DNA from 2 places in the Streptomyces sp. NPDC056486 genome. Region 2 is predicted to be linked to the other one. Evidence: predicted binding sites of a transcription regulator. Region 2 holds the regulator's gene; the other holds the start of a gene.
What was found. The regulator HrcA, encoded in region 2, represses chaperone genes, less so after heat shock. The targets are predictions, from matches to a motif close to TTNGCACTCNGNNNNNCNGAGTGCNAA.
Positions count from the first base shown of each region.

Region 1: the regulator HrcA is predicted to act here: its motif matches at 1,512-1,538, upstream of groL (chaperonin GroEL).

Region 1 covers NZ_JBHTSF010000025.1:14,383-18,795, forward strand. Annotated here, with positions in the region: gene thrC (threonine synthase) at 1-275, shown strand, start outside; gene ACFQ7F_RS13255 (MoaD/ThiS family protein) at 388-666, shown strand; gene ACFQ7F_RS13260 (cold-shock protein) at 1,091-1,294, shown strand; gene groL (chaperonin GroEL) at 1,669-3,294, shown strand; gene ACFQ7F_RS13270 (ATP-binding protein) at 3,389-4,413, opposite strand, start outside.
Region 2 covers NZ_JBHTSF010000064.1:28,119-32,531, reverse strand. Annotated here, with positions in the region: gene ACFQ7F_RS24270 (nitronate monooxygenase) at 1-23, opposite strand, end outside; gene dnaJ (molecular chaperone DnaJ) at 196-1,332, opposite strand; gene hrcA (heat-inducible transcriptional repressor HrcA) at 1,333-2,349, opposite strand; gene ACFQ7F_RS24255 (MBL fold metallo-hydrolase) at 2,562-3,305, shown strand; gene ACFQ7F_RS24250 (DUF3097 domain-containing protein) at 3,340-4,164, shown strand; gene hemW (radical SAM family heme chaperone HemW) at 4,365-4,413, opposite strand, start outside.

The sequences.
Region 1 (4,413 bases), on a different contig from region 2:
GTGCGGTGGAGGACGTGAACGACGAGCAGGTCGTGGACGCGATCAAGCTGCTCGCGCGGACCGAGGGCATCTTCGCGGAGACCGCGGGGGGTGTGACGGTCGGTGTCACGAAGAAGCTTCTTGAGGCCGGGCTCATCGACCCCACCTTGACCACGGTGGTGCTGAACACGGGTGACGGGCTCAAGACCCTGGACGCTGTTGCCGAAACGTCTCAGGCGACCGCGACGATCAAGCCCAGCCTCGATGCATTCCGTGCCGCGGGTCTCGCCGACTAGTCGCCGTAGGGCCTGATCGCCGTCGACGGGCGGCGGTCGTGGTCCGTCCTCGCGCAGTTCCCCGCGCCCCTTAAGGGGCGTATTTCTCCCCCTGTATCAAGAGGTGAATCCCATGAGCGTCAACGTTCGCATTCCCACCATTCTTCGCACCTACACCGGCGGCAAGTCCGAGGTCGCCGCCGAGGGCGCGAACCTCTCCGAGGTCATCGCCGATCTTGAGGCCAAGCACGCCGGTATCGCGGCCCGTGTCCTGGACGATCAGGGCAAGCTGCGGCGCTTCGTGAACGTGTACGTGAACGACGACGACGTCCGCTTCGAGCAGGGCCTTGAGACCGCGACGCCGGACGGCGCCGGTGTCTCGATCATTCCCGCCGTCGCGGGCGGTTGCTGAATCCGCCCGAAAGCACGCAGCGTTACCTCTATTGCCCCCTCCGCGAGAGAAGCGGAGGGGGCAATTCTGTATGGTTGAGCGCGGTACAGTTGGGAAGCAAGCTTCGCTGTTTGTGCCGTGCGCATATACGAAGTCGGCCCGGGGCCGACAAGAAGTAGCCAAAGCGCCTTGCCTTTTTGAGCCTATTGCGGCATTTGTCTGGCCCGACTTGCCCTGAACTCCGGCAAATTCTCCGCATATTTCCGATCGCGCGTGCCCAGAATTCTCGTCCGATTGACCTGTTGCAGAGGGCAGTTGGACAGATACATTCAGCGGCGGTCGACGCGTTCCGGCGCACGCCTCCACAACCCATTGGGGGGGTGAGGTCTGACCCGGGCCCGCGAAGTGCGGGTCCGTGCAAGGGCCAGTAATAGGGGAGTTAGGCATGGCTCAGGGCACCGTCAAGTGGTTCAACGCGGAGAAGGGGTACGGCTTCATCGCGGTCGACGGTGGTGCGGATGTTTTCGTCCACTACAGCGCGATTCAGATGGACGGTTACCGCACCCTTGAAGAAGGTCAGCGAGTGGAGTTCGAGATCTCGCAGGGCCAGAAGGGTCCGCAGGCGGACATGGTCAAGCTCGCCGTCTGATCTCGGCGCGATCGGCCAGCGACTTAGCGAGTGACGAGAGGCTCGTATCCCGACAGGGGTACGGGCCTCTCGTGCGTCCCGTCGCACGTCCCGCCGCGTGTGCCGCCGCGTGTGCCGCGTTGCGTCCCGCCGTACGCCCCGGACGCGCGCCCCCTCATGTGTCTGGGATCCGTAAGAGGCGCTTGCACTCGTAGGGGTCGAGTGCTAATCATTGGCGTTAGCACTCTCCCAGTGAGAGTGACAGAACTTGGGTCGGATCGGTGAGGCTCGCAAGCCGGGTGGGGCAAGGAACCACATGGCTCGCAGGCCGTCCGTCGCGGGCACCGATGCGATCCGGAGCAGCATTCCACCCCTGTCCGGGAGGACCACTTCACATGGCCAAGATCATCGCGTTCGACGAGGAGGCACGGCGCGGCCTCGAGCGCGGCATGAACCAGCTCGCCGACGCCGTCAAGGTGACCCTGGGCCCCAAGGGTCGCAACGTCGTCCTCGAGAAGAAGTGGGGTGCCCCCACGATCACCAACGATGGTGTTTCCATCGCCAAGGAGATCGAGCTCGAGGACCCGTACGAGAAGATCGGCGCCGAGCTGGTCAAGGAGGTCGCGAAGAAGACGGACGACGTCGCCGGTGACGGCACGACGACCGCGACCGTCCTGGCGCAGGCGCTGGTCCGCGAGGGCCTGCGCAACGTAGCCGCCGGTGCCAACCCGATGGCCCTCAAGCGTGGCATCGAGAAGGCCGTCGAGGCCGTCTCGGGCGCCCTGCTCGAGCAGGCCAAGGACGTGGAGACCAAGGAGCAGATCGCTTCTACGGCCTCCATCTCCGCCGCCGACACCCAGATCGGCGAGCTCATCGCCGAGGCGATGGACAAGGTCGGCAAGGAAGGCGTCATCACCGTCGAGGAGTCGCAGACCTTCGGGCTCGAGCTTGAGCTCACCGAGGGCATGCGCTTCGACAAGGGCTACATCTCGGCGTACTTCGCCACGGACATGGAGCGTATGGAGGCGTCGCTCGACGACCCGTACATCCTGATCGTGAACTCGAAGATCTCGAACGTGAAGGACCTCCTTCCGCTCCTCGAGAAGGTCATGCAGTCCGGCAAGCCGCTGCTGATCATCGCCGAGGACGTCGAGGGCGAGGCCCTGTCGACCCTGGTCGTCAACAAGATCCGTGGCACCTTCAAGTCCGTCGCCGTCAAGGCTCCGGGCTTCGGTGACCGCCGCAAGGCCATGCTCGGCGACATCGCCATCCTCACCGGTGGCACCGTCATCTCCGAGGAGGTCGGCCTCAAGCTGGAGAACGCCGGTCTCGACCTGCTCGGCCGTGCCCGCAAGGTCGTCATCACCAAGGACGAGACCACGATCGTCGACGGCTCCGGTGAGAGCGACCAGGTCCAGGGTCGCGTCAACCAGATCCGCGCCGAGATCGAGAACTCGGACAGCGACTACGACCGCGAGAAGCTGCAGGAGCGCCTGGCGAAGCTCGCCGGCGGTGTTGCGGTCATCAAGGCCGGTGCCGCGACCGAGGTGGAGCTCAAGGAGCGCAAGCACCGCATCGAGGACGCCGTTCGCAACGCGAAGGCCGCCGTCGAAGAGGGCATCGTCGCCGGTGGTGGCGTGGCCCTCATCCAGGCCGCCGCTGTCTTCGAGAAGCTTGAGCTCGAGGGCGACGAGGCCACCGGTGCCGCCGCTGTGAAGCTGGCCCTCGAGGCCCCGCTGAAGCAGATCGCGGTCAACGCCGGCCTCGAGGGTGGTGTCGTCGTCGAGAAGGTGCGCAACCTGACCGTCGGCCACGGCCTGAACGCCGCGACCGGTGAGTACGTCGACATGATCGCCGAGGGCATCCTCGACCCGGCGAAGGTCACGCGCTCTGCCCTGCAGAACGCCGCGTCGATCGCCGCGCTGTTCCTCACCACCGAGGCCGTCATCGCCGACAAGCCGGAGAAGGCGGGCGCTGCCCCGGCCGGCGGCGGCATGCCGGGCGGTGACATGGACTTCTGAGCCTCTTCGGCTCGGTAGGCCAGTCTTCACGTACCGAGGGCGGCACTCCTTCTCACGAAGGGGTGCCGCCCTCGGGCGTTGCCCGGGGGCCTGTTCAGGGCCATGCCCCGGGTGTCAGGGCGTAGGCGATGCCCTCGTCGATGTCGGTCTCCAGACCCTTGCGGAAGGCGGCCTCGTACGCCGGGTCGCCGATGGCGTCGCGGATACGGCGCTCGCAGGCCTTGCGGGTGGCCATGAGCTCCGGATCTCCCATCCGGGCGACACCGCTGGAGCGCCACAGGACATCGGAGATGCCGAGCAGCCGCCCGGTCTGCTCCGGGTCGGCCATGGCCGAGGTCAGCGCGTCGATGCTCAGGGCGGCACCGAAGACGTCGTGGAGCCGCCATTTGATCGGCAGGGCGTCGCGGGCATGCCGGACGGCCGAGGCAGGGTCGCCGTTGCCCAGCGCGGCCCTGGAGAGCAGGTAGAAGGCGAAACTGCGCATCCACTGCTCGCCGTGCCGCTCGCACTCCTCGCGCAAGGTGTCGGCGCTCTCGGTGGCCCGCCCGAACTCGCCCAGATGGAGTTGGGCGTACGTCACGACAGAGAGCACGAAGAGCTTGACGGCGGGAGAACCGCCGCCGCAGTCGGGGGAGCGGGACGTCCGCGAGAGAAGGCGGAGCGCCCCCGCCGACTGCCCGGTCAGTACCAGCTGGACCCCTTCGAGGTAGAGAGCGGCGTCGACCGCCGCCGGGTCGTCGACCTGGTCCGCCAACGGAGTGCATATGCCCGCCAGTTGGGTGGAGGCTTCGAGGTCACCCTGCATGAAGGCCACCGCTCCGCAGGCCCACAGGGCCCAGAAGCGTTCCGGGTCGGGGCCCGGCCCCGGGGCTGTGGCGAGGGCACGGTCCAAGTAGTGGCGGCCTTCGCGCTGGAAGCCGCAGCAGAGCCAGAAGAACCACAGACTGCCGGTCATCTCAAGGCTGTCGCGCGGGTCCGAGGCGGCGAGGCAGCACTCAAGGGCCGCGCGCAGGTTGGCGTGCTCAGCCGTGCACCGCTCGTACCAGGCCACCTGGTCGGGACCGGCCCACTTCCGGCCGCCGGTGCGGGCCAGCCAGCGGTAGTAGTCCCGGTGCCGCT
Region 2 (4,413 bases):
AGATCGGTCAGTGCGGAGGACATGAACGCATCGTGCCATGCCCCGGGCAACCGTCCGAATCGCGCCTTGCAAGGGCCCCGTCAGGGGCGCGGGGAACGGCGCGAGCAACCACGTACGGCCCCCGGCCGAAGACGGCAAATGCCCCCGGCGCGGGGATCCGCAACCGGGGGCACAAGGAAGACACCGCTCAAGGCGCTACCGCCCGTTGAACGCATCCTTCAACCGCGAGAACAAGCCCTGCTGCCCCGGCTGGAACTGCCCCGTGGGCCGCTCCTCGCCCCGCAGCACCGCGAGCTCCCGAAGGACCCGCTCCTGCTCCACGTCCAGCTTGGTCGGCGTGAGGACCTCGACGTGCACGATGAGGTCACCTCGCCCGCCGCCCCGCAGGTGCGTGATGCCCCTGCCGTGCAGCGGAACCGACTGACCGGACTGCGTGCCCGGCCGGATGTCGACCTCTTCCAGGCCGTCCAGCGTCTCAAGAGGCACCTTGGTGCCCAGAGCCGCGGCCGTCATCGGAATAGTGACCGTGCAGTGCAGGTCGTCCCCGCGCCGCTGGAACACGGCGTGCGGCAGCTCGTGGATCTCCACGTACAGGTCACCGGCGGGGCCGCCGCCGGGGCCGACCTCGCCCTCACCCGCGAGCTGGATCCGCGTGCCGTTGTCGACACCGGCGGGGATCTTCACGGTGAGCGTCCGCCGCGACCGGATGCGGCCGTCGCCGGCGCACTCCGGGCACGGGGTGGGCACGACCGTGCCGAATCCCTGGCACTGCGGGCACGGCCGCGAGGTCATGACCTGACCGAGGAAGGACCGCGTGACCTGCGACACCTCACCGCGACCGCGGCACATGTCACACGTCTGAGCGGATGTCCCCGGCGCGGCACCTTCACCGCTGCAGCTCGTACAGACGACCGCAGTGTCGACCTGTATGTCCTTGGTGGTCCCGAAGGCCGCCTCGTCCAGGTCGATCTCGAGCCGGATCATGGCGTCCTGGCCACGGCGCGTGCGCGACCGGGGGCCACGCTGCGACGCCGTCCCGAAGAACGCGTCCATGATGTCCGAGAAGTTGCCGAAGCCACCGGCTCCGAAACCGCCCGCACCGCCGCCGCCCGCCTGGGACAGCGGGTCACCGCCGAGGTCGTAGACCTGCTTCTTCTGCGGGTCCGACAACACCTCGTACGCGGCGTTGATCTCTTTGAAGCGCTCCTGAGTCTTCGGATCCGGATTCACGTCCGGGTGAAGCTCTCGCGCAAGCCTCCGGAAGGCCTTCTTGATTTCGTCCTGGGAAGCGTCGCGGCGCACGCCTAGTACGGCGTAGTAGTCCGTGGCCACTTACGACTCCGCCAGGATCTGTCCGACGTAACGTGCCACTGCGCGTACTGCTCCCATCGTTCCCGGATAGTCCATGCGGGTCGGGCCGACCACGCCGAGTTTGGCTACTGCCTCGCTGCCCGAACCGTAGCCGACGGAGACCACTGAAGTAGAGCTGAGTCCCTCATGGGCGTTCTCATGACCGATCCGTACGGTCATGCCCGAATCTGTGGCCTCGCCAAGCAACTTGAGCAGGACGACCTGCTCCTCAAGGGCCTCTAGTACGGGCCTGATGGTGAGGGGAAAGTCATGTCCGAAGCGGGTGAGATTGGCCGTTCCGCCGATCATCAGCCGTTCCTCGGTCTCTTCGACGAGGGTTTCGAGGAGCGTGGAGAGCACCGTCGCCACCGTGCCCCTGTCCTCCGCGTCGAAGGACTCCGTCATGTCCTGCACCAGCTGCGGCACGTCCGCGAAGCGACGGCCCGCGACCCTGCTGTTGAGCCGCGCCCGCAGATCCGCGAGCGAGGTCTCACCGAACGGGGCGGGGCAGTCGATCATGCGCTGCTCGACCCGGCCCGTGTCCGTGATCAGGACGAGCATCAGGCGGGCGGGAGCAAGCGAGAGCAGCTCCACGTGCCGCACCGTCGACCGGGTGAGCGACGGATACTGCACGACCGCGACCTGCCGGGTCAGCTGCGCGAGCAGCCGCACCGTGCGCGCCACGACGTCGTCGAGGTCGACGGCGCCGTCGAGGAAGTTCTGGATGGCCCTGCGCTCCGGCGCCGCCATCGGCTTGACGCCCGCGAGCCGGTCGACGAAGAGGCGGTACCCCTTGTCCGTCGGGATGCGCCCCGCACTCGTATGAGGCTGGGCGATGAACCCTTCCTCCTCGAGCGCCGCCATGTCGTTGCGGACGGTGGCCGGGGAGACCCCGAGGCTGTGCCGCTCGGTGAGCGCCTTGGAGCCGACGGGCTCCTCGGTGCCGACATAGTCGTGGACGATGGCGCGCAGCACTTCGAGCCTGCGTTCATTGAGCATCCGCGCACACCTCCACCTTTTTGCCCTGATACCTCTGTGTCCTGCGGCCCGCCTGGCACTCCCCTTGGGCGAGTGCCAGCCATTACCGCGCCCAGTGTACGGCCGTGAGGTACGACCCCGGCAAGGGCCGGACCCTCTATGTCGGTTCGACGGGCGGGGCAGCGGGCGGGGCAGCGGCTGCCAAGGCGCCCGTACAGGGCTAGCGTCGGCTTATGGACGTGGCACTGGCATGGGACGAGGCGGGCTGGGAGCGGCTCGCGCCGCACGTGGGGCGGCGGCGCCTCCCGGTCTGGGACTGTACTGCGGGCCTGGTGGTCGGCGGCGAATCGGCGCTGATGATCGAGGCGGGGGCGACCTTGCGCGAGGGGGCGGAGCTGCGCACGCAGGCGCGCGGCATCATCGGCGGGGGCCGCCGGGTCACCCATCTCGCCCTGACGCACCCGCACTTCGACCATGTCCTGGGCGCCGCGGCGTTCGCGGGCGTGGAGGTGTACGGCGCGGTGGGCGTCGACACGCTCCTGGCGCGGGGCCGCGACGAACTGCGCGCGTCGGCCGTCCGGCACGGGGTCCCGCCGGACGCCGCCGCGGAGGCCGCCGACCTGATCGTCCGGCCGCACCACTCGGTGTGCGGGGAGTGGACGCTCGACCTGGGGGGCGGGGTGCAGGTCCTGCTCGCGAACGTCGGCCCGGGCCACACGGGCCACGATCTGGCGGTCCTGGTCCCCGGCACGGACAGCTCTCCGGAGATCGTCTTCTGCGGAGATCTGGTCGAGGAGTCGGGCGAACCGCAGGCGGGCGACGACGCCGTACCGCAGCGGTGGCCCGCGGCGCTCGACCGGCTCCTCGACCTGGGCGGGGATGACGCGCTGTACGTGCCGGGGCACGGCGCGGTGGTGGATGCGGCTTTTGTCCGCGCGCAACGCGCCACACTGGCGGCCCGCTTCGGCGTGTCGTAGCCGGTCGTACGCCCTTTCTCTTATCGTCATGCGAATGCGCAAGTACTCCGCGGACCTGACTCCCCCCTGGAAGAAGCCGAAGCCCGTGCCGGAGGTCGCCGCCGACGCGGACCTCGTGGTGGAGGAGCTGAGCACCGGCTTCTGCGGAGCGGTGATCCGCTGCGAGAAGACGGCGGAGGGTCCGACGGTGACCCTGGAGGACCGCTTCGGCAAGCAGCGGGTCTTCCCGATGACTCCCGCGGGCTTCGACCTGGAGGGCCGGACGGTCACCCTCGTCCGCCCGTCCGCGGCTGCTCCTCGCGTACGTCCCACACGTACCGCATCCGGTTCGGTGGCCGTTCCGGGAGCGCGGGCCCGGGTCGCCCGTGCCGGTCGGATCTACGTCGAGGGTCGGCACGACGCGGAGCTCGTCGAGCGGGTGTGGGGCGACGACCTGCGGATCGAGGGCGTGGTCGTCGAGTACCTGGAGGGCATCGACGACCTCCCGGCGATCGTCAAGGAGTTCTCCCCCGGCCCCGACGCACGCCTCGGCGTCCTGGTGGACCACTTGGTGCCCGGCTCCAAGGAGTCGCGGATCGCGGCGGAGGTGAGTTCTTCATCGGCGCTGGTGGTGGGGCACCCCTATATCGACGTGTGGGAGGCGGTGAAGCCGTCGTCGGTGGGGATCGAGGCGTGGCCCCGGGTCCCGCGCGGCCAGGACTGGAAGACGGGCGTCTGCGAGGCGCTCGGCTGGCCCCTGAACACGGGGGCCGCGTGGCAACGGATCCTGGGCTCGGTGCGCAGCTACCGGGATCTGGAGCCGGCGCTCCTTGGCCGCGTGGAGGAACTGATCGACTTCGTCACGGGGACGGAGGGCTAGCCCGCCGCGGGCCGTGGTTCCGCCCTCGCACTGCACCACCGCTGCGCGGCGGATCTTTCCCGCCCACCCACCCGATTACCCCGCACTCCGGCGTTTGAGGGCCGGGGTATGGGGCGGAGCCCCTCCGCGGCGGAGCCGCTAATAGATACAGCCGGGAAGGGGCGGGGTTGGGGAAAGCCCCGCAGGGGCCGCCCGAACCGTCAGTCCACCAGGTCCCGCACCACCGCATCCGCCAGCAACCGCCCCCGC